3 regions of the Ensifer sp. ENS11 genome follow, and region 2 is predicted to be linked to each of the others. Evidence: predicted binding sites of a transcription regulator. Region 2 holds the regulator's gene; each other region holds the start of a gene.
What was found. The regulator PhoB, encoded in region 2, activates phosphate uptake and scavenging genes when phosphate is short. The targets are predictions, from matches to a motif close to TGTCATNNANCTGTCAT.
Positions count from the first base shown of each region.

Region 1: a site for PhoB is predicted at 4,520-4,536, ahead of IB264_RS05135 (esterase-like activity of phytase family protein). Genes of this name have one in related genera too.
Region 3: a site for PhoB is predicted at 3,930-3,946, ahead of phnC (phosphonate ABC transporter ATP-binding protein). Genes of this name have one in related genera too.

Region 1 is NZ_JACVAN010000002.1:215,363-222,794, reverse strand. Features, by position in the region: gene IB264_RS05145 (RNA degradosome polyphosphate kinase) at 1-1,480, shown strand, start outside; gene ppx (exopolyphosphatase) at 1,492-3,015, shown strand; gene IB264_RS05135 (esterase-like activity of phytase family protein) at 3,075-4,433, opposite strand; gene IB264_RS35355 (helix-turn-helix domain-containing protein) at 4,640-5,005, opposite strand; partial or broken gene IB264_RS35350 (AraC family ligand binding domain-containing protein) at 5,080-5,535, opposite strand; gene IB264_RS05125 (DUF2000 family protein) at 5,534-5,941, shown strand; gene IB264_RS05120 (adenylate/guanylate cyclase domain-containing protein) at 5,945-6,991, opposite strand; gene rnd (ribonuclease D) at 7,164-7,432, opposite strand, start outside.
Region 2 is NZ_JACVAN010000001.1:440,822-448,253, forward strand. Features, by position in the region: gene IB264_RS02185 (substrate-binding domain-containing protein) at 1-621, shown strand, start outside; gene pstC (phosphate ABC transporter permease subunit PstC) at 717-2,201, shown strand; gene pstA (phosphate ABC transporter permease PstA) at 2,198-3,520, shown strand; gene pstB (phosphate ABC transporter ATP-binding protein PstB) at 3,534-4,349, shown strand; gene phoU (phosphate signaling complex protein PhoU) at 4,406-5,116, shown strand; gene phoB (phosphate regulon transcriptional regulator PhoB) at 5,420-6,103, shown strand; gene IB264_RS02215 (GcrA family cell cycle regulator) at 6,272-6,793, opposite strand; gene IB264_RS02220 (aspartate aminotransferase family protein) at 7,215-7,432, shown strand, end outside.
Region 3 is NZ_JACVAN010000007.1:290,081-297,512, reverse strand. Features, by position in the region: gene IB264_RS16590 (CaiB/BaiF CoA-transferase family protein) at 1-178, opposite strand, end outside; gene IB264_RS16585 (acyl-CoA dehydrogenase) at 189-1,376, opposite strand; gene IB264_RS16580 (LysR family transcriptional regulator) at 1,677-2,633, shown strand; gene IB264_RS16575 (FAD-binding oxidoreductase) at 2,714-3,841, shown strand; gene phnC (phosphonate ABC transporter ATP-binding protein) at 4,010-4,852, shown strand; gene phnD (phosphonate ABC transporter substrate-binding protein) at 4,939-5,844, shown strand; gene phnE (phosphonate ABC transporter, permease protein PhnE) at 5,952-6,914, shown strand; gene phnE (phosphonate ABC transporter, permease protein PhnE) at 6,924-7,432, shown strand, end outside.

The DNA of each region.
Region 1 (7,432 bases), on a different contig from region 2:
CAAGGGCTCGGGCACGTTCCGCATCATCAGAGACAGCGATATCGAAGTCGAAGAAGAGGCCGAAGATCTGGTGCGCTTCTTCGAAACGGCGCTGAAGCGTCGTCGTCGCGGATCGGTGATCCGCATCGAGCTCGATTCGGAAATGCCCGCTTCGCTGCGCCAATTCGTCGTTCAAGAACTCAGCGTTCCGGAAAACCGCGTCGCCGTTTTGCCGGGGCTTCTGGCGCTGAACACGCTGTCGGAAATCACCAAGGCGCCGCGCGACGATCTGCGCTTTGAACCTTACAATCCGCGCTTCCCCGAGCGCGTGCGCGAACACGCCGGCGATTGTTTTGCCGCGATCCGCGAAAAGGACATGGTGGTCCACCACCCCTATGAGTCCTTCGACGTCGTGGTGCAGTTCCTGCTGCAAGCGGCGCGCGATCCGGAAGTGGTCGCCATCAAGCAGACGCTCTACCGTACCTCGAACGACAGTCCGATTGTGCGCGCGCTTGTCGACGCTGCCGAAGCCGGAAAGTCCGTGACGGCGCTGGTCGAACTGAAGGCCCGCTTCGATGAGGAAGCCAACATCCGCTGGGCGCGCGACCTGGAGCGCGCCGGCGTGCAGGTGGTCTTCGGGTTCATCGAACTCAAGACCCATGCCAAGATGTCGATGGTGGTGCGTCGCGAAGAGGGCCGGTTGCGCACCTATTGCCACCTCGGCACCGGCAACTACCATCCGGTCACGGCGAAGATCTACACTGACCTGTCATTCTTCACCTGCAACCCGGTCATCGCCCATGACATGGCGAACATCTTCAACTTCATCACCGGTTACGGCGAGCCGGAAGCCGGCATGAAGCTGGCGGTTTCGCCGCACACGCTTCGCCCCCGCATCCTCAAGCATATCGAGGAGGAGATCGAGCACGCCAAGGCCGGCCGGCCTGCGGCGATCTGGATGAAGATGAACTCGCTCGTCGATCCGGAAATCATAGACGCGCTCTACAAGGCAAGCCGTGCCGGGGCTGAAGTCGACCTGGTGGTACGCGGCATCTGCTGCCTGAGGCCGCAGGTGCCGGGGCTGTCCGACAATATTCGTGTCAAGTCCATCGTCGGCAGATTCCTTGAACATTCCCGCATATTCTGCTTCGGCAACGGTCACGGCCTTCCATCGGAGAATGCGCTTGTCTATATCGGCTCGGCGGATATGATGCCGCGAAATCTGGACCGGCGGGTTGAGACGCTTGTGCCTCTTATCAACCGGACTGTGCACGAACAGGTACTTTCGCAGATCATGCTGGGCAATCTCATCGATAACCAGCAGAGCTACGAAATTCTTCCCGACGGTACGTCTCGCCGGATGGAAGTCGGCAAGGACGCCGAACCTTTCAACGCGCAGCACTATTTCATGACCAATCCCAGCCTCTCCGGCCGGGGTGAAGCCCTGAAGTCCAGTGCACCGAAGCTGATTGCCGGCTGGAAGAGCAGCTGGCACAAGTAAAACGGAATTGCATGGTCGAATCTGAAGCGCAGGGGCGTCTGCCCGGCATCCGCCCGGTTTCCGTTGTGGATATCGGCTCCAACTCCATTCGCCTTGTCGTCTACGAAGGCCTGAGCCGCGCTCCGGCCATGCTGTTCAACGAGAAGGTCATGTGCGGTCTGGGCAAGGGCATCGATGCCACCGGACGCATGGACGAGGAGAGCGTCGAGCGCGCTCTCCGGGCGCTGCATCGCTTTCATGCGCTGTCGCAGCAGGCGCGTGCGACCTCCATGTATGTTCTGGCCACCGCAGCCGCTCGCGAGGCGAGCAACGGACCTGCCTTCATCGAGAAGGCCGAGGCGATCCTCGGCCACAAGGTGCGCATCCTCACCGGCGAAGAGGAAGCCTATTTCTCCGCCATGGGCATCGTCAGCGGCTATCACGACCCTGATGGAGTGGTCGGTGACCTTGGCGGTGGCTCGCTGGAACTTGTCGAGGTCAGCGGCACAAAGATCGGCAAGGGCATCACCCTGCCGCTCGGGGGTATCCGCCTCTTCGAGCATAGCGGCGGCTCGCTGCCGAAGGCTCGCACCTGGGTGCGCAAATTCATGAAAAGCTCGCCGGTGCTGAAGACCGGCACCGGCCGCACCTTTTATGCCGTCGGCGGCACCTGGCGCTCGATCGCCAAGCTGCACATGGAAATCCGAAACTATCCGCTGCATATGATGCAAGGCTACGAGATCTCCTACGACGAGGCGATGGCGCTGCTGCCGGAGGTGATCGAGCCGAGGAACATCAAGCCATCGGCCTATGCGACGATCTCCAAAAGCCGCCGCAGCCTGCTTCCCTTTGGCGCGATCGCGATGCAGGAAGCACTGTCGATCATGAAGCCGGAGCGGATTTCGTTCTCGGCGCTCGGCGTGCGCGAAGGCTATCTCTTCTCTCTGCTGAACGAGAGCGAGCGTGCGCAGGATCCGCTGCTGACCGCCGCCGGCGAAATCGCCATCCTGCGGGCGCGTTCCCCCGAGCATGCCCGCGAACTTGCCGACTGGACCGGCCGCATGGTGCCGTTCTTCGGCGTCGAGGAAACCGAAGAGGAAAGCCGCTATCGCCAGGCTGCCTGCCTGCTCGCCGATATCAGCTGGCGCGCCCATCCGGACTATCGCGGTCTGCAGGCGCTGAACATCATCGCCCACTCGACCTTCTCCGGCATCACCCATGCGGGGCGGGCCTATATCGCGCTCGCCAACTACTATCGCTTCGAAGGCCTGAACGACGATGGCGCGACCGGCGCACTGACCGGCATTACCACGCCGCGACTGCTGGAACTGGCGAAACTGCTCGGCGGCCTGCTGCGCGTCGCCTATCTGTTCTCGGCGTCGATGCCGGGCGTGGCGAGGAATTTGACCTTCCGCAAATCGTCCCTGCCGGATGTCGATCTGGAGATCGTCGTGCCTGCGGCCTATTCGGAATTTGCCGGCGAGCGCCTCGACGGACGGCTGCAGCAGCTCGGCAAGCTGACCGGCAGAAGATTGGCGTTCCAGTTCGAGAGCTGAACGCACTCAGATCTTTGACGAAGGGGCGCGCGGACGCAAATCCGCGCGCCCTTTTTTGATTATTCGGCTTTCAAGAATTCGCCGACTTCGAGCAGAACGAACTCGTTGTCGTCGGCCTTATCAAGCGCCCGGCCGGCCGAGAACGGCAGGTTGTTGTCATTGCCGACGATGATGTGCGTGTCATCGACGCGATCGACGTTTTCGATCGTCACGAACGGCATGTCGTAATAGCCGTCACCACCGCCCTGGCGCTTCTTGTTGTCGGGGTCGGCGATCTTCAGGAGGTCGATGTAACCGATCTTGCGGACGGCCTTGCCGACATTGCTGTCATCGAAGGCAATCTTGTAGACACGTTTCACCTTCGAGCCGACGGCAAAGCAATCCGGCTTCGGATCCTTCGGATCGGCGCAGGCCTTGTCGAGCGTGCCCGCGCCGTTGTCGCGTTCGATCACCAGTGCCGTCTTGTCGTCGAGCATGTTGAAGTCGCCGATTGCCTCGCCGCCTTCGGCCAGCGGATAGAGCCAGCTGCGGCCCGTCCAGGCCTTGGCTGCGACATCGAGTTCGATGACGCGTAGTGTCGGACGGCCATCGGCCTGTTCCACGGTTTCGCTGTCGGTCCAGATCGGCCCTTCGAGCAGACCGTAGAGCTTGGAGCCGTCCTTCGACAGTGCCATGCCTTCATAGCCGCCGGAGCGCTTCAGGTTGAAGGCGGGTGTCTTCTTCGACGGATCGCCCTGCAGTGTCAGGGTCGGATTGTCGGGCGACATAACCGGCTTGCCGTCAACTGTTGTCGCGATGACGTCGGTCAGCTTGCCGTCGACATCGAATTTCAGGATATAGGGACCGAATTCTTCCCCGACCCAGAAGCCGTCGGCGACCGGCTGGATCGACTCAACGTCGAAGTCAGCGCCGGTCAGGTAGCGCTTGTCGGAACCTTCCATGACGATCGGGAAGGGGGCCTTGCGGTCCGGGTCGGTGAGGAACAGTGTTTTCAGCGCCTCGACCTTGCCGGCGTCCCAGTCCATCTTCACGTGGTGCAGCATCAGCATGGCATCGGTTGAGTTCAGCTTGTTGCCGAAGCCGTTGTCGGAAAGGCTCCAGAAGGTGCCGTCTTCCATGGCCCTGATGCCGGAGAAGCCCTGCATCGGCTGGCCGTTGAACGGCAGTGAAAGGCCGGTCGGGCGCACGCCATCCTTGCCGGGCACGGTGCCGAGCGCGTCAGCGCGCTTGCGGTCCGCCGTGGTGAATTTGCCCGATGTCTTCAGGTATTCCGGTGCGTCGGACGGTGCTGCCAGGATCGTGTTTGCCGGTAGGATCGCATGTGCCTTCAGGGTTGCGGGAAAGGCCTTTTCCTCGGCCAGGACGGTCGTCGTCATCAAAAGTGTGAGCGCCGCAGCGGCGAGAAGCGTTTTGGTCATGAAAGTCACCGTGGGTTGGATGCCAAAGTACGGGAACCCGATAGGCGGCTTTGATGACGGTTGGGTGATGCTTGGCTTACAGGCTGGTGAAGCTTTGATGACAGACGAAAGGCGCTGCGCCCGAGGGGAGAAACTCGCCGAGTTCGAATTGTTGCGCGTGACCGGACACTGGTTCCGGGCCGCAACGACCCAGCGGCGCCGGTGCTTCAGCCGGCGAGCGCCAGGCTCGCCCAGCGCCCGGGCGTTACACCGTAGGCACGTTTGAAATGGCGGGTGAAATGGGCCTGGTCGGCAAAGCCGGTTTCGAGCGCGGCACCTGCCAGGCTGTGACCGGCGGCAATCATCCGGCGCGCCTGCTCCAGCCGCCGCATCAGAAGGTAGCGGTGCGGGCTGGTGCCGAGAACCTTGCGGAACTGGCGGGCGAGGGTGAAGCGATCAAGGCCGCTGACGGCCTCGAGTTCCTGCGAGCCGACCGGGCGATCGAGGTTGGCTTTGAGATAGTCCGTCGCCTCGAAACCGCCCGCTTGGCCGACCTGCCGGCAGCCTTGCTTGTCGTGCCGGCATGGCGGCACAAGCCTTCTGCAATGCGTGTAAGAATGTCGTCGAGCGCGAGTTCGTCAATACCGCCGTCGAGATCCATGACGGCCTCGCCGATCGCCTGGCGCAGGGCCACGTCACCAACAACCGGGGCGGCTATGATGGGCAAGGCGCCGCCACTGTCGCCAAGCGCCGCGATCAATCGCTCCGGCTGCAGATACATCATCCTGTAGCGAAGCGTCGCTTCCGTGCCCGCGCCGCCATCGTGCAGTTCGTCGGGGTGAATGATGATGATGCTTCCAGGCGTGCTGTAGCGGCTCTCGCCACGATACTGGAAGGTCTGGATGCCGCCAAGCGTCACGCCAAGCGCATAGGTGTCGTGGCGATGCGGCTCGAAGACCTTGCCGTGCAGCCGGGCCTCGATGCGCTCTATGCCGTCCACCGGTGCCGCGACGCGGATGCCATCGCCCGGCGATCCGCACAATCGTTCAAGATTGATCGCTGCGTCCTCGGTTAAGGCCTCCTTGGGCACGCCCTGATGTCCTGAAATGGAGATACCCGTCATGTTCGACACCAAGTTTGCGATCGTTTTGCGCGACGATCTGGCCACCTGGCAGAAGCTGAACGTCACCGCGTTTCTGGCAACCGGCATCGCCGGGCAGAAACCGGCGATTATCGGCGAACCCTATCGCGACGGCGCCGGCCACATCTACAACGCTCTGAGCGTTCAGCCGATCATCGTGTTATCGGCAGATGGTGCGACGCTTGGCAATATTCAACGCCGTGCGATCGAAAGGGAAATACAAACCTCTGTTTATGTCGATGCGATGTTTTCGACCGGCCACGACAGCGCCAACCGCGCGGTCTTCGCCGAAACGCGACCCGACGGCGCGAAGGTCGCCGGCATCGCCATTCATGCCGACAAGAAGCTGGCCGACAAGATCACCAAGGGTGCAAAACTGCACGGTTGACGGCTAATTGACAGCCACTGGCGGTGCAGGCGTGCCCCCGGCCCGAAGCGCCAGGACGCCGAGCTTCTGCCCGCGTCCCTTCACGGCGTGCTCGCCAAGATCTTCCACGCGGACATAGTGCGGCAGCCGCATCTTGCGGGCGAGGTCGGTGGAAATCAGCACCTGATGGTTCAGTGACTTGCACAGGCCTTCGAGGCGAGCGGTGGTGTTCACCGTGTCGCCGAAATAGGTGATCTTGTGTTTGTCGACGCCAATTTCCGCGGCGACGATGGTGCCGCCATGAAGCGCTGCCCGTAGGCGCGGAACCTCGCCGAACTCCTTGCGCCAACGGTGGGCGCCGGCTTCGATCTCTTCGAGAATGTCGAAAACGCAGTGCACGCAGGCGGCGTTTTTGACAGCACGGTCGAAGGGCCAGGTAATCACGGCCGCGTCGCCGACATAGTCGTCGATCGCGCCGCGATAGCGCAGTACGGGGTCGGCAAGTGTTGCAAACAGCTTGCTGAGATATTCCTGCATCCTGAGATCGCCGTATCGCTCGGCATAGGCGGTGGAGCCGGCAAGATCGATGAAGAGGAAGACGCGCTCCTCCTGCATCGGCTTGCGATAGCGCCCGGTCAAAAGGCTCAGAAACACGTCACGGCCCAACAGTTCGCGCACGCGAAGCGCGAAAACGATCGAGCCCGAGACCGCCAGGGCGAACAGAAGCGCCGTGCTTGAGGGGACGACCGCGTCCTTCCAATCCGCGTCTATTTGCCCGCTCATCTGCATCAGGAAGCCGGCGACGCCGTAGCCCAGCTCGATAAACACCAGATAGACGGCGATCGAAGCGAGGAAGAAAGCGGGCGTCGAATAGGAATGGATCTTGCGGTTGAGACGCCGGAGAATGATGCGCCGTTCAAAGGCGAGGATCGGGACGCAGACGCACAATGCGTACGTGGCGCCGATCAATCCGCCGCCACCGTCGAAGGCGATCGTCGCATAGATGGCGCCGGCGCTACTGACGATCAACAGCAGCAAAATTCCCTCGAACATGGAGAAACGCCAGCGCATGCGGAAGAGCCTCGAACCCGGACAACGAAGAAAAAACGCGTCGGACACCCTGGTTGTCGCGTCACGCGTCAGCGCTCTGATGTCTGCTCGACGCGATTGCGAATCAGTCCCGCTGCAGGGCCTTGGCTAGAGCCGGATTCGGGCGGAAAGTTGTTGTCCGCCCGTCCGTTTTTCAGTCACCGATTTCCATCGCTTCGATCTTCTTGTCGACGAAGCGCAGAGCCACTTCACCATTGATCAATTTCAGTGCCGTATCGCCGAACAGCTCGCGCCGCCACCCCTTGAGCGCGCCGACATCGGCGTTCTCGCCCTCGGCGGCGATCTTGTCGAGATCCTCGCTGTTGGCGATGATCTTGGCAGCCACGCCCTGCTTCTCGGCGATCAGCTTCAACAGCACCTTCAGCATTTCGGTGGCGGCGGCTGCGCCTTCAGGTGTATGGC
Region 2 (7,432 bases):
GAAATCGTCGTCGACGGCAAGCTCGTTGCCAACCCTTACAAGAAGTGGTCTGAAGTCAACTCCGCTCTGCCGGACGCCGACATCGCCGCCTTCATCCCGGGCGAAAAGCACGGCACGCGCGAAGTCTTCGAAGAGAAGATCCTGGCCGCAGGTTGCAAGGAAGCTGGCGCCATTGACGTCATCAAGGCCGCCGTTGCCGATGAGAAGCAGCAGCACAGCAAGTGCGTCGCAGTCCGCAAGGACGGCATGGCTGTCGACATCGACGGCGACTACACCGAAACGCTGGCCCGTATCGCTGCCAACAAGAACGGCATCGGCGTATTCGGCCTGTCCTTCTACGAAAACAACGCCGACAAGCTGAAGGTCGCCACCGTCAACGGCATCGTTCCGTCGACCGAAACGATCGCTTCCGGCGAATACCCGGTTTCCCGCCCGCTGTACTTCTACGTCAAGAAGGCACATCTCGGCGTTATCGCGGGCCTCAAGGAATATGTTGAGTTCTTCCTCGACGATCAGATGATCGGCCCGGAAAGCCCGCTTGCAGAATACGGCCTCGTCGCTGCTCCGGACGCCGAGCGCGAAGAAGTTCGCAAGGCTTTCGCAGCCGGCAACATGCTCTGATACTGACAAGCCCCGGCGCGATGGTCTCGCGCCGGGGCATGCCTCCATCCGAACTGCCGGCAGCGCATTGAGCGTCACGCCGCGGAGACGTGCCGATGAGTACTTCATTTCTTCTTTTGCTCATTGTTGTAATTGGTTTTATTTCTTATTTTGGGGGTCGTGCGCGCTCCTTCGCACAGGCTGGCGGCAAGCTCTCCAATCTGCATTCCTTACCCGGCTATCACGGCAGCTATGTCGCCATCTGGGCGATCCTTCCAGCGGCGCTCGTACTCGGCGCCTGGCTCGTCGCCGCGCCCATGTATATCGACTCCAGCACCCGGGCGACCTTGCCCGAGACGGTGCAGACGCAGGGCGGCGCCACGGTCGAGCTGGCGCTTGGCCAGGTCAAGTCGGTCGCCGGCGGCCTGAAGCGGTTGACGGCCGAAGAAGTTTCGGCGCTTGAAAGCGGTTCGGCCAATCTTCGCTCGACGCTTGCGGCCAAGGGCGTGGCTCTTGCCGGCGAGGGCGAACCCTACATGATCACCGCCGCCCAGCATTTCAACGCGATGAGCGCCACCAATCGCTGGCTGATGAGCGCCGTCGTCCTGCTGATCGCGATTGCCGGCGGCTTTTATGCCATCCGCAACATCGCCACCCGCTTCCGCGCCCGCAACCAGGTCGAGCGCGTCATGCTCGGCGCGCTGATCGTAGCGTCCTCGATCGCCATCCTGACGACGGTCGGCATCATCGCCTCTATGCTGTCGGAAGCCGGCCGCTTCTTCACGATGGTTTCACCCTTCGAGTTCTTCTTCGGCACGGTCTGGGACCCCCGGTTTGCTGCCGCCGGAAGCGGTGGCTCCTCCGGCCAGTTCGGCCTGATCCCGCTTCTCGCCGGTACGCTCTACATCGCCTTCGTCGCCATGCTGTTTGCGGTGCCGATCGGCCTGTTTGCCGCCATCTACATGGCGGAATATGCCAGCCCACGACTGCGTTCGACGGCAAAGCCCCTGCTCGAAGTGCTCGCCGGCATCCCGACCATCGTCTACGGTTTCTTCGCACTTGTGACCGTCGGCCCATTCCTGCGCGATATCTCTGCCCAACTGAACGGTCTCGTCACCGGCAATTATCAGAACTTCATCCAGGCACAGAGCGTCGTGACCGCCGGCATCGTCATGGGCATCATGCTGATCCCGTTCGTGTCCTCGCTTTCCGATGACATCATTACCCAGGTACCGCGGGCCCTGCGCGACGGTTCGCTCGGCCTTGGTGCCACCCGCTCCGAGACAGTCAAGAAGGTCATCCTTCCCGCAGCACTTCCGGGCATTGTCGGCGCTCTGCTTTTGACCGCCTCGCGTGCCGTCGGCGAGACGATGATCGTGGTGCTTGCCGCCGGTGTCGCGGCCCGCATGCAAATCAATCCTTTCGAGCCGATGACCACGGTGACGGTGAAGATCGTCAACCAGCTGACGGGTGACCTTGAGTTCACCTCGCCGCAGACGCTGGTTGCCTTCGCACTCGGCATCACGCTCTTCGTTATCACGCTCGGCCTCAACATTTACGCGCTCTACATCGTGCGCAAATATCGGGAACAGTACGAATGACCGACATCGCTTCCCCGGCCGTCCGGATCTCCGTCCGCCCCGCATCCGCCAAGCGTGATATCGGCATCAAGCGTCGCTACGCGGCCGAGCGTCGGTTCCGTGCCTATGGCATCAGCGCCATCAGTCTTGGCCTGTTCTTCCTCGCTCTGCTGCTGTGGACGGTGATCTCCAACGGCTACACCGCGTTCCAGCAGACGACGATCACGCTGCCGATCGAATTCACCGAAAAGGTCATCGATCCCAAGGGTGAGCGCGCGACCGACGGCAAGGTGCTGGTGGCGGCCAACTATCCGCTGCTGGTCCGCGATGCGCTGATCAAGCAGCTCGGCATCGATCCGAGCAATCGTCCGCTGGTCAAGCGGGCCACCGACATGGTGTCTGCAAGCTCCCGCACGCTGTTGCGCGACATCGTCGTCGCCGACCCGTCGGTTATCGGCAAGACCATACCGGTGACACTGCTCGCCGAAGCCAATGTCGACTCCGCCTTCAAGGGGCAGATCGACCTGAAGGTCGATGAGAGCAAGCGCAAGGTCAAGGACCAGCAGGTCACCTGGATGAACGAGCTTGCAAGCGCCGGCGTCCTGAAGAAGAGCTTCAACACCGGCATCTTCACCTTCGGTGCCTCGAGCCGTCCGGAAGCGGCAGGCGTCGGCGTTGCCGCCCTCGGTTCGCTGTTCATGATGCTGATCGTGCTCGTGCTGTCGCTGCCGATCGGCGTTGCCGCCTCGATCTATCTCGAAGAGTTTGCGCCGAAGAACCGGCTGACCGATCTCATCGAGGTCAACATCAACAATCTCGCCGCCGTTCCGTCGATCGTCTACGGTCTCTTGGGGTTGGCCGTATTCATCAACTTCGCCGGCATGCCGCGCTCGGCCGCCCTCGTCGGCGGCCTGGTGCTGACGCTGATGACCCTGCCGACGATCATCATCGCCACCCGTGCAGCGTTGAAGGCGGTCCCGCCGTCGATCCGCTCGGCAGCGCTCGGTCTCGGTGCGTCGAAGATGCAGACCATCTTCCACCACGTCCTGCCGCTGGCGATGCCGGGCATCCTGACCGGCACGATCATCGGTCTCGCCCATGCACTTGGCGAAACCGCGCCGCTGCTGTTGATCGGCATGGTCGCCTTCGTCGTCGATTATCCCGGCTCGCCGATGGAGCCGTCGACCGCGCTGCCGGTGCAGATCTACATGTGGGCCAACGAGGCGGAACGCGCCTTCGTCGAGCGCACATCCGGCGCGATCATCATTCTTCTCATCTTCCTCGTCGTCATGAACCTTGGCGCCATTCTGTTGCGACGTCGCTTTGAGCGCCGTTGGTAGTGAGGTAATTACTATGAACATCATGTCAGAAGCAGCAGTCGAAAAAGCCTTGGATCAGAAAATGAACACCGTGCCCTACAAGATGATCGGCAAGGATGTGTCGGTCTACTACGGCGAGAAGCGTGCGCTTTTCGACGTCAATCTCAATATCCGCGAGAACACGGTGACAGCGCTGATCGGCCCTTCGGGCTGCGGCAAGTCGACCTTCCTGCGCACGCTGAACCGCATGAACGACACCATCGAGAACTGCCGCGTCACCGGCAAGATCACGCTCGATGAAGACGACATCTACGACCCGACGATCGACGTCGTGGAACTGCGAGCCCGCGTCGGCATGGTGTTCCAGAAGCCGAACCCGTTCCCGAAGTCGATCTACGACAACGTCGCCTACGGCCCGCGCATCCACGGGCTTGCCCGCACCAAGTCTGAGTTCGACGAAGTCGTCGAGACCAGCCTGCAGAAGGCTGGTTTGTGGAACGAGGTGAAGGATCGCCTGCAGGAGCCGGGCACCGGTCTTTCGGGCGGCCAGCAGCAGCGTCTGTGCATCGCGCGCGCCGTTGCCGTCAGCCCTGAAGTGATCCTGATGGACGAGCCCTGTTCGGCGCTCGATCCGATCGCGACGGCCAAGGTCGAGGAACTGATCCACGAGCTGCGTACCAACTTCACGATCGTCATCGTCACCCACTCGATGCAGCAGGCGGCGCGTGTTTCGCAGCGCACTGCCATGTTCCACCTCGGCAATCTTGTCGAGGAGAACGACACCGACAAGATGTTCACCAATCCGGATGACCAGCGTACCCAGGACTACATCATGGGCCGGTTCGGTTGATGGCCGAAGCTCCTCTTCACCCCGTTTCCTGAACGCGCCCGCAAGGATCGAAGACTATGTCCATGCACATAATGTCCGCCTACGACGAAGAACTGAAATATCTCACGCGCCGCATCTCCGAGATGGGCGGGCTTGCCGAGCAGATGGTGGGCGAATCCGTTCGTGCGCTTGTCAATTCTGACCTCGCCTTGGCGCAGAAGGTGATCTCCGACGACACCATCCTCGATGAAGCCGAACGCCAGATCGGCGAAAAGGCAATCGTCACCATCGCCAAGCGCCAGCCCGTTGCTGCCGACCTGCGCGAGATCATGGGATCGATCCGCATCGCGTCCGATCTGGAGCGCGTCGGCGACCTCGGCAAGAACAACGCCAAGCGTGTCATCGCGGTTGCCGGCTCCGGCATCCCGCGCAAGCTGGCGCGCGGTCTCGAACACCTGGCAGAGCTTGCGCTGGTGCAGCTCAAGGAAGTCCTCGACGTCTACGCTTCCCGCTCGCCGGAGAAGGCCAACAGCATCCGCGAGCGCGACGAGGAGATCGACGCGATCTACACCTCGCTGTTCCGCGAGCTGCTCACCTACATGATGGAAGATCCGCGCAACATCACGCCCTGCACGCATCTTCTCTTCTGTGCCAAGAACATCGAGCGTATCGGCGACCACGCCACCAATATCGCCGAGACGATCTACTACATGGCGACGGGCGCGCAGCCGGAAGGCGAGCGTCCGAAGGACGACAATACGTCGACGCTGGGTGCCGTGAAGGACTAACGCATGTCGCGCAAAAGTGCGCAGCGGTTTTGCGATAACGACATGTGCAAAAACAAGAACTTAAAGCACAACAAGCGCATCTTAGAGATCGCGACGCGCTTTAAGACCCGGATACGTTCGAGTGCCTGCTTATGAACCTGCTCCGGTCGCAGCCCTGGTTGCGGCCCTGCTCTACTGCGTCTGAAGCTATACGTTTTCGCGCGTGCCTATGAAAACGCGCGGAGTGCTCCAGATTCTATATGTTCGAGCATCTCTTTGCGTTCGATCGAACGCGAGACGCTCTGGGTAAGGAGACGTTGCCTGATGTTGCCGAAAATCGCCGTTGTCGAAGACGAAGAGGCGCTGAGTGTCCTGCTGCGTTATAACCTCGAAGCCGAAGGGTTCGATGTTGATACGATCCTGCGCGGAGACGAGGCGGAGATCCGCCTACAGGAGCGCCTCCCGGATCTCCTGATCCTCGACTGGATGCTGCCGGGCGTTTCCGGCATCGAGCTTTGCCGCCGGCTGCGCCAACGTCCGGAAACCGAGCGCCTGCCGATCATCATGCTGACGGCGCGCGGCGAGGAGAGCGAGCGGGTTCGTGGCCTTGCCACCGGCGCCGACGATTATGTCGTCAAGCCGTTCTCGACCCCGGAGCTGATGGCCCGTGTCAAGGCGATGCTGCGGCGCGCCAAGCCCGAGGTCCTCTCGACGCTGCTTCGCTGCGGCGACATCGAGCTCGATCGCGAGACCCATCGCGTGCATCGCCGCACCCGCGAGGTCCGCCTTGGTCCGACGGAATTCCGCCTGCTCGAATTCCTGATGTCGTCGCCGGGCCGGGTGTTCTCGCGCTCGCAACTCCTTGATGGCGTCTGGGGCCACGATATCTATGTCGACGAGCGCACCGTCGACGTGCATGTCGGTCGCTTGCGCAAGGCACTGAATTTCTCGAGCATGCCTGATGTCATCCGCACCGTTCGCGGTGCCGGCTACTCGCTCGAAAGCTGAGCCAGCCGGCCACTGCAGCGCCGCGCATCTTAATGGACGCGCAAAGGTCGCTGTTGCATCTTGAATTGCGGCATGTTTCCTTGAAGCGAATACGAACCAGGGAAACATGCAGCAGCCAATAAAAAAGGGGCCGTGCGGCCCCTTTTCTGCATGTGGTTTTCGGTCGTCTCAGCGAGCGCGACGGCGCTCGGAGGTCGGCTGATAGGCAAGCCGCGCATGGAATGTGCAATAGGGCGAAGCTTCCGGGGAATCGTTGCCGCAGAAGTGGAATTCTTCCTTGAGCGGGTCGCCGATCGGCCATTTGCAGGTGCGCTCGGTCAACTGCGTCAGCTCCAGGCGGCGCGACATTGGCACGACCACATCCGTCTGGATGCGGAAATCCTGTTCGGCGACGAGATCGACTTCGACCTCTTCCTTGAGCACGGTCGCGCCGGCCGCACGGGTAACCGTCCGTGTCGTGACGCGCGAAGCGTAGTTCGGAGCGCGCGGCGCCGAAGTCGGGCGCTGCTTCGGCCGGGTCGCGGCGGTGGTTCCGCCAGCCTTGGCCCTGCCGGGCAGGCTCAGCCGGTGAACCTTGCCGATGACCGCATTGCGGCTGACGCCGCCGAGCTGTGCCGCGATCTGGCTCGCGCTCAGGCCCTCGGACCAAAGCTTCTTCAGTTTTTCCACCCGCTCGTCAGTCCAGTTCATTTCTGCACTCTCCGTTCTCAGCGTTGGCGATGACAGAATCTCTCACCACGCTCCGGACAGGCTCCGGAGCTGCAACGCGATAACACTTTTGGTGACTAGGCCCGCCGCATGCGTCTAGTAATTGAACATTAACCTACTGACCGGCGGACTCCGTGGCAAGAGTCCCGCGAATCGCGCCGAATCGATTTCTTGGTTTTCCCCAACTTGCTCGGTGGGCGTTGCATTTTTGCAAGCCCCGTCGCGTGATTTTTTCGTCGCATGGATCAGACCCGTCCGACCGCACTGCAAAGCTTGGTTTTGTTGACATTGCGCTGCGAAATAGGAATAGTGCCTGCGCCGCCGCAAGGCGGCATTTTTAATTTTTTGCCGCGCTCAACAGGGGCTCGGATCGATGCCGATAGCAATGAAGGAGAGGCTCGCCATGACTGCAACCACGCCGCTTTACGACACCTACATGCGTGCGCCGTTGCGTTTCGAGCGAGGAGAGGGCGTCTGGTTGATCGCCGAAGACGGCTCGCGCTATCTCGACTTCGCCGCCGGCGTCGCCGTCAACTCGCTTGGCCATGCGCATCCGCATCTGGTCGAGGCGTTGAAGGCGCAGGCCGAGAAGGTCTGGCACCTGTCCAACCTTTATGAGGT
Region 3 (7,432 bases), on a different contig from region 2:
GCTTCTCCCCCTCCTCGCCGGCGACGAATGGGGGGCCCCAGGTGCGGGTGTCGTCACCCGCCGGGCTCTCCACCTTGATGACGTCGGCGCCGAGATCGGCGAGCGTCTGGCCGATCCAGGGACCGGCGAGAATGCGGGCAAGCTCAAGAACGCGAATACCCTTCAGTGGCGCTTCCATGATCGGCCGCTCAGAAGAAGGCCTGGAGGCCGGTCTGGGCGCGGCCGAGGATCAGCGCATGAACGTCGTGCGTGCCCTCATAGGTGTTGACCGTCTCGAGGTTCACCATGTGGCGCATCACCTGGTATTCCTCGGAGATGCCATTGCCGCCGTGCATGTCGCGGGCCATGCGGGCGATGTCGAGTGCCTTGCCGCAATTGTTGCGCTTGACGATCGAGATCATTTCCGGCGCCATGCGGCCTTCATCCATCAGGCGACCGACGCGCAGCGAACCCTGAAGTCCGAGCGAGATCTCCGTCTGCATGTCTGCGAGCTTCTTCTGGAAGAGCTGCGTCTGAGCGAGCGGGCGGTTGAACTGCTTGCGGTCGAGACCGTATTGACGAGCGGCGTGCCAGCAGAACTCGGCCGCGCCAAGCGCACCCCAGGAAATGCCGTAGCGGGCGCGGTTGAGGCAGCCGAACGGGCCCTTGAGCCCCTCGACATTCGGCAGCAGCGCATCTTCGCCGACCTCGACATTGTCCATGACGATTTCGCCGGTGATCGAGGCGCGCAGCGACAGCTTGCCGGCAATCTTCGGCGCCGAGAGGCGCTTCATGCCCTTGTCGAGCACGAAGCCGCGAATGGCATTGCCATGGGCTTCGGACTTTGCCCAGACGACAAAGACATCGGCGATCGGCGCATTGGAGATCCACATCTTCGAGCCGACGAGACGGTAGCCGTTCTCCGTCTTGATGGCACGGGTCTTCATGCCGCCGGGGTCGGAACCGGCGTCAGGCTCCGTCAGGCCGAAGCAGCCGATCCATTCGCCGCTGATCAGCTTCGGCAGATACTTCTGCTTCTGCTCCTCCGAGCCATAGGCGTAGATCGGGTAGATGACCAGCGAGGATTGCACGCTCATCATCGATCGGTAGCCGGAATCGACGCGCTCGACTTCGCGGGCGACAAGACCATAGGCGACATAGGAAGCGCCGACACCGCCGTAGGTCTCCGATACGGTCGCGCCGAGCAGACCAAGTTCGCCCATTTCCCGGAAGATTTCGGGATCAGTCGATTCTTCGCGATAGGCAGCGATGACCCGCGGCTGCAGGCGATCCTGTGCATAGGCTCGTGCCGTGTCGCGGATCATGCGCTCGTCCTCGGTCAACTGATCTTCGAGGAGGAACGCGTCGTCCCATTGAAATTGCGTCTTGCCGGCCATGTTTCTCTCCCATCGGATTTTTCCACTTGCGGTTATGGCAAGCAGAACCAAGGCTTTCAAACGAAATTGAGGCACCGCCTCATGCGTCTGCGGAATGGCCTCGCTGAGCGCCACACAATCGGCTGTGAAGTGCCGCCGGACTCCTTGCGCGCTACACATTGGGCGTGCCACCGGTCGCCAGGTGCCGTTCATGTTGCAAATCCGTCGAAATATGGCGACAAGAGTCGGGTTCACTTGGCGGCGCTCGTCGTCACCGCGCCGCGCCAGTGCCACGCTAAAGGTCCATGCTCGTACCCGCCAATGGCCAACGACCGCTTAGAACGCTTTGCTCACAATCTCGACTGGAACTTGCTGCGCACATTCGTCGTCGTGGTGGAGGAAGGCAGCATCACCGCTGCGGCCAACAGGCTCCTGCTGCAGCAGCCGGCCGTCAGCATGGCGCTCAAGCGGCTCGAACAGACCGTTGGGCAAAAGCTCATCGACCGCCGCCCGGGCCGCTTCGACCTGACCGATGCCGGCGCCCGATTGCACGCGCAGTGCCGCGACATCTTCGCGGCCGTCATCCGGCTTCCCAACGTCCTTGAAACGGCGGGCGAGGAAATCACCGGCCACCTCAACATTCATGTCGTCAGCCATGCCCACAACCCGGCCTGGGACCGGAAGCTCGAGAGCTTCTTTATCCAGCATCCGAAGGTAACGATTTCGGTGACGGTCGCCACGACTGTGGACGTTCTGAGCGCAGTCGAACGCAACATCGCGACGATGGGTCTTTGCGACGGCAACATCCCCGCCTGGCTGAACAAGAGCTTCCACGTGCGTGAGCGCTATGCGCTTTACTGCGGCCGCGAGCATCCCCTGTTCGGTGTCGAGGGTGTTGATTTCAACGATCTTCGCGGCAATGCCTATATCGCCTTCATCGCCGATGTGCTCGGCGGACAGCATATGAACTCCGTGACGGCAGTGCGCGCCATTGGCTCGTTTGGCCAGCAGGTTCGGGCCGTCTCCTGCAATGTCGAGGAAGTGATGCGGCTGATCGCCTCCAACGTCGGCATCGGCATGCTGCCGGATCATCTGGCAGCGCCCGCCGTCGCCGGCGGACGACTTTGGCAACTGCCGCCCTACCACAACCTGCCAACGACGGATGTGTTTCGCATCTCCAACCCGAACTCGATTCTCAATCCGGCCGAGGCCGCCTTCCTTGCGCATGTGGCCGATACCGCGCCGCTTGATCACTGCCTTGATCATCAGCAGAATTGATAGCGACATTTCCCGTTATAAATTTGAACGCGTAACACGCGCTGCCTATGGTCCCACCAAATCAGGAGCGGGGTCGGGACATGCGTGAATTTGATGTGGCAATCGTTGGTGGCGGCATTGCCGGCCTTTCGCTGGCCTTTTTTCTGGCACCGCACCGCTCCGTTGCCGTCATCGAGCGGGAAGACGGGCTCGGTTATCACAGCACCGGGCGCTCCGCCGCCGAATTCGTTCTGCGGTACAACGCCCCTGAAGTGTGCAAGCTCGCGGCGATCTCCAAGACTTTCTTCGATCAGCCTCCCGAAGGCTTTTCCGACGTACCGCTGTTGAAGCAGCGTGGCGGCGTCATGATCGCCAATGCGGAGAAAGTGGCACGGCTTGAGGCGGTGTTTGCCGAGGAAAGCGCTGTCAATCCCGACCTGCGAAGGCTGACTGTCGACGAAGCAATCACCCGCGTACCGATTCTTCGGCGCGACTATGTGGCGGCCGCATTTTATGACCCGAATTTCTGGGACATCGAGGTCGAGAACCTGCTGCAGGGTTACCTGCGCGGCGCACGTCGCCATGGCGCCGAGGTGATTGAGCGCAGCGACATCGTGGCTCCGCGCCGCGAGGCAAATGGCTGGGTGCTTTCGACGAATGCCGGCGAGATCCATGCCCAGGTCATCGTCAATGCGGCTGGCGGCTGGGCCGACCCGGTCGCAAGCCTCTTCGGCGTGACGCCGGTCGGCATCGTGCCGCATCGCCGCAGCGCGATCACGGTGGACCTTCCCGCGGAGATCGATGCCCTGACAATGCCCGAGATCAACGAGATCGACGAGGACTTCTATATGAAGCCCGAAGGCGGGCGGCTGCTTGCCTCTCCTGCCGACGCCACGCCGTGCGAACCGACGGACGTGCAGCCCGAGGAGATCGATGTCGCCTGGGGCGCCCACTACGTGGAAGAGGCGACGACCGTCCCGGTCCGCCGCATCTTCAAGAGCTGGGCTGGCTTGCGCAGCTTTTCACCGGACAAGCTGCCGGTGATCGGTCACGCCAAGGATCGTCCGGATTTCTTCTGGCTTGCCGGCCAGGGCGGCTACGGCATTCTGACGTCGCCGGCACTAGGCGCGCTTGCCGCAAACCTGCTGATTGGCCTACCGGCGCCCGAAAGCTTCGCCGCAAACGGCCTTGACCCAGTCGGTTTCAACCCCGAGCGCTTCCTGAGGTAGCGACAACGCACCTCCATCCCGCTGCGATTGTCACATTCCGTTAAGGATGTCGGCGAGGCTGTGAACTGTAACATAAACTACAAGAAACTGACATTTCGCTTTCATGAAGCGCCGATATGGCAGGTGTCATACCGATGACCGGTCTCCCCGAAAGAGGACCTGCTAGAAATGTTTCAGTTGAAGAATGTAACCCGCCAGTTCGGCAAGAAGACAGCCGTGAGCTCGGTTACCTTCGACATTCCCCAGGGCCAGATGGTCGGCGTGATCGGCCGCTCCGGCGCTGGCAAGTCGACGCTGCTTCGCATGATCAATCGCCTGGTCGACCTGTCGTCCGGCTCGATCGAGTTCGCCGGCACGGAAGTCTCGTCACTGCGCGGTGCCGCACTGCGCAACTGGCAGCGCGACTGCGCGATGATCTTCCAGCAGTTCAATCTGGTGCCGCGCCTCGACGTTCTGACCAATGTGCTGCTGGGTCGCCTGAACCATCGTTCGACGGTTCTGAGCATCCTCAACATGTTTACCCGCGAAGAGCGCATCATGGCGATCGGCGCGCTGGAGCGCCTCGGCATCGAGCAGACGGCGCTGCAGGCGGCGGGCACGCTTTCCGGCGGCCAGCAGCAGCGCGTGGCCATCGCCCGCGCATTGATGCAGCAGCCGAAGGTTCTGCTCGCTGACGAGCCAATCGCCTCGCTCGACCCGCTCAACGCCAAGATCGTCATGGACGCGCTGCGCGACATCAACGAGCGCGACGGCATCACCGTAATCACCAATCTCCACACGCTCGACACGGCGCGCAACTACTGCGAGCGGATCATCGGTATGGCGCACGGCCGCGTCGTCTTCGACGGCCAGCCGAAGGACCTGACGGCGGCCGCCGTCGCCGAGATCTACGGCGCCGATACGGGCATCGAGGAATCGATGACCTCGACAAGCATCAACATTCCGGCGGCCATTCCGCAGGAACAAACGGCATCTGCCGGCCTCCAGCCGCTGGCACTGGCCGGCATCTGACGCCCGCCAGGATCGAAGGCCCACGTCAAGGGCACCTCTTTGAAACCGAATATCATCCGGCAAAGCCGGAGAAACGGGAGAACCTTATGCTGAAGAAAGCTCTTCTGGGCGCTGTCGCCCTGCTCGCCCTCGTCGGCCACGCTCAGGCCGAAGACCTCAAGGAATTCCGCGTCGGTATCATCGGCGGCGAAAACGAAGCCGACCGCCTGCGCAACTTCCAGTGTATCGTCGACAAGCTGCCGGCTGCAATCGGCGTCGAAAAGGTTTCGCTGTTCCCGGCCGCCGACTATGACGGCGTCATCCAGGGCCTGCTCGGCGGCACGCTCGACTACGCCGAACTCGGCGCTTCGGGCTTTGCCAAGATCTACCTCGCCAAGGCCGACGCGGTCGAGCCGATCCTGACGACCGTCCAGACCGACGGTTCGACCGGCTACCACTCGATCATGGTCGCCCGCAAGGACTCCGGCATCACCAAGCTCGAAGACCTGAAGGGCAAGAAGCTCGGCTTTGCCGATCCGGACTCGACCTCTGGCTACCTCATCCCGCTCGTCACCCTGCCGGAATCGATCGGCGCGCCGGTCAAGGAATTCTTCGGTGAAACCGGCTTCGGCGGCGGTCACGAAAACCTGGTTCTCGAAGTCGTCAAGGGCACGTTCGATGCCGGCACGACCTTCGGTTCGGGCGTCGGCGAATTCAAGGACGGCTACACTTCGGGCAACCTGAAGAAGATGGTCGACAAGGGCATCCTCGACATGAATGACCTGGTCGAACTCTGGAAGTCGCCGTTGATCCCGAACGGCCCGATCGTCGTCCGTTCGACGATGAACGATGACATGAAGGCCAAGTTCAAGCAGTTCATGCTCGACCTGCCGAAGACCGATGCCGCCTGCTTCTCCGCCATCCAGGGTGGCGATTTCACTGGCTTCACCGAAGTCAACGCCGACTTCTACAAGCCGATCATCGACGCCCGCAAGGCAACGATCGGCGGCTGATTTTCCTGATCATTCAAGGACGCTGGCCGCCAAAACGGCCAGCGTTCGCCTTTTTGCTGGGGCGCCTGGAGCGCCTGTCGACAGAGGCCGGCATTGCCGGAACATTCATGGCAACTTCCATGCTCCCGAGGCATCTGAGTGAAAACGGCGCGCTGGTCGAGCGCCACTGGCAGGAGTTGAACTCGCGTCGCCGGCTTTACTCCTGGCTCGGCTTCGCCGTGCTGGTGCTCGCCCTTTCCGGCTCGCTCTGGTTTGCCAACGATTCCAATGCCGGCAAATTCTTCGACCGCCTGCCGCACTTCTTCGATTTCGTCGGCGATCTCGCGCCGCGTGATGGCCTGGAAATCTTCCGCGCCATGTTCGATCTGCCTTCGCCCTACGACGACGGCAGCTTCAAGTACAATTATCCCGAGGGTCGGCTCTACCTGACCGAGAGCTTCTACATTCCTGAGTATGTGCACAAGATGCTGGAGACCGTGAACATCGCGATCTTCTCCACCGTCATCGGCACGTTCTTCGGCTTCATCTTCTGTTTCCTTGCCGCCCGCAACCTGATGCCCAATCCGTGGGTTCGTGGTGTCGTGCGCCGGCTGATGGAGATCCTACGCGCCTTTCCCGAAGTGGTCATCGCCGGCTTCTTCCTGGCAATCCTCTCGCTCGGGCCGATACCCGCGATCGCCGCGGTTTCGATCCACACGGTCGGCGCACTCGGCAAGCTGTTCTTCGAGGTGGTCGAGAACGCCGACATGAAACCGGACGAGGGCCTGCGCGCCGCCGGTGGCAACTGGATCGAACGCGTCTGGTTCGGCATGGTGCCGCAGGTGCTGCCCAACTTCGCCAGCTATTTCCTGCTTCGCCTCGAGATCAACGTACGCGCCTCGACCATCATCGGCGCAGTTGGCGGCGGCGGGATCGGCGAGTTGCTGCGTCTGTCGATCGGCCAGGGCCATCAGGCAAAGACACTGGCGATCGTCATCCTGCTGTTTGCAACGATCTTCGCCGTCGACCAGTTTTCCGCATGGCTGCGCCGTCGCCTCGTCGGCGACCAGGCCTTCCAGCTTGCCCAGTAGGTGCGCATCATGACCTCCACGACCAGATTAAGCGCTCTCGAAATGGATGCGATCGCATCGCGTCACCCGCACTTGCTGCAGGGCTCCTCGAACAAGCGCCTGCGCACGATTGTCATCAGTGTCGGCCTCGTCGCTTACCTCATCTTCAGCTGGTGGTTCTTTTCGATCGGGCATGTTCTGGGCAACGCCAATTGGGGCATTGCCGGGACCTATCTCGCGGATTGGGTCTCCTACGAGGTTCGGCCCGAGATCAAGATCGCCCGCGACAAGACGATGACGCTCGATTACCAGCGCAACTCGCCGCTTGGGCCAAATCCGAATCCGGCATGGGTGGAACTCGACAAGGAAACCGTGACCCGAAAAGTCGAATTACCCGCTGCAACCGCACAGACTGCAAAGCCCAAGACGACGTCATCCTTCAGCTTCATGGCGCCGGGTTCAGCGCTCGGCGCGGCCAATACGCCAAGTGAGCAGAACCGCGTCGAAATGCGGACCGAGGAAATCATCACCAGGGCCGT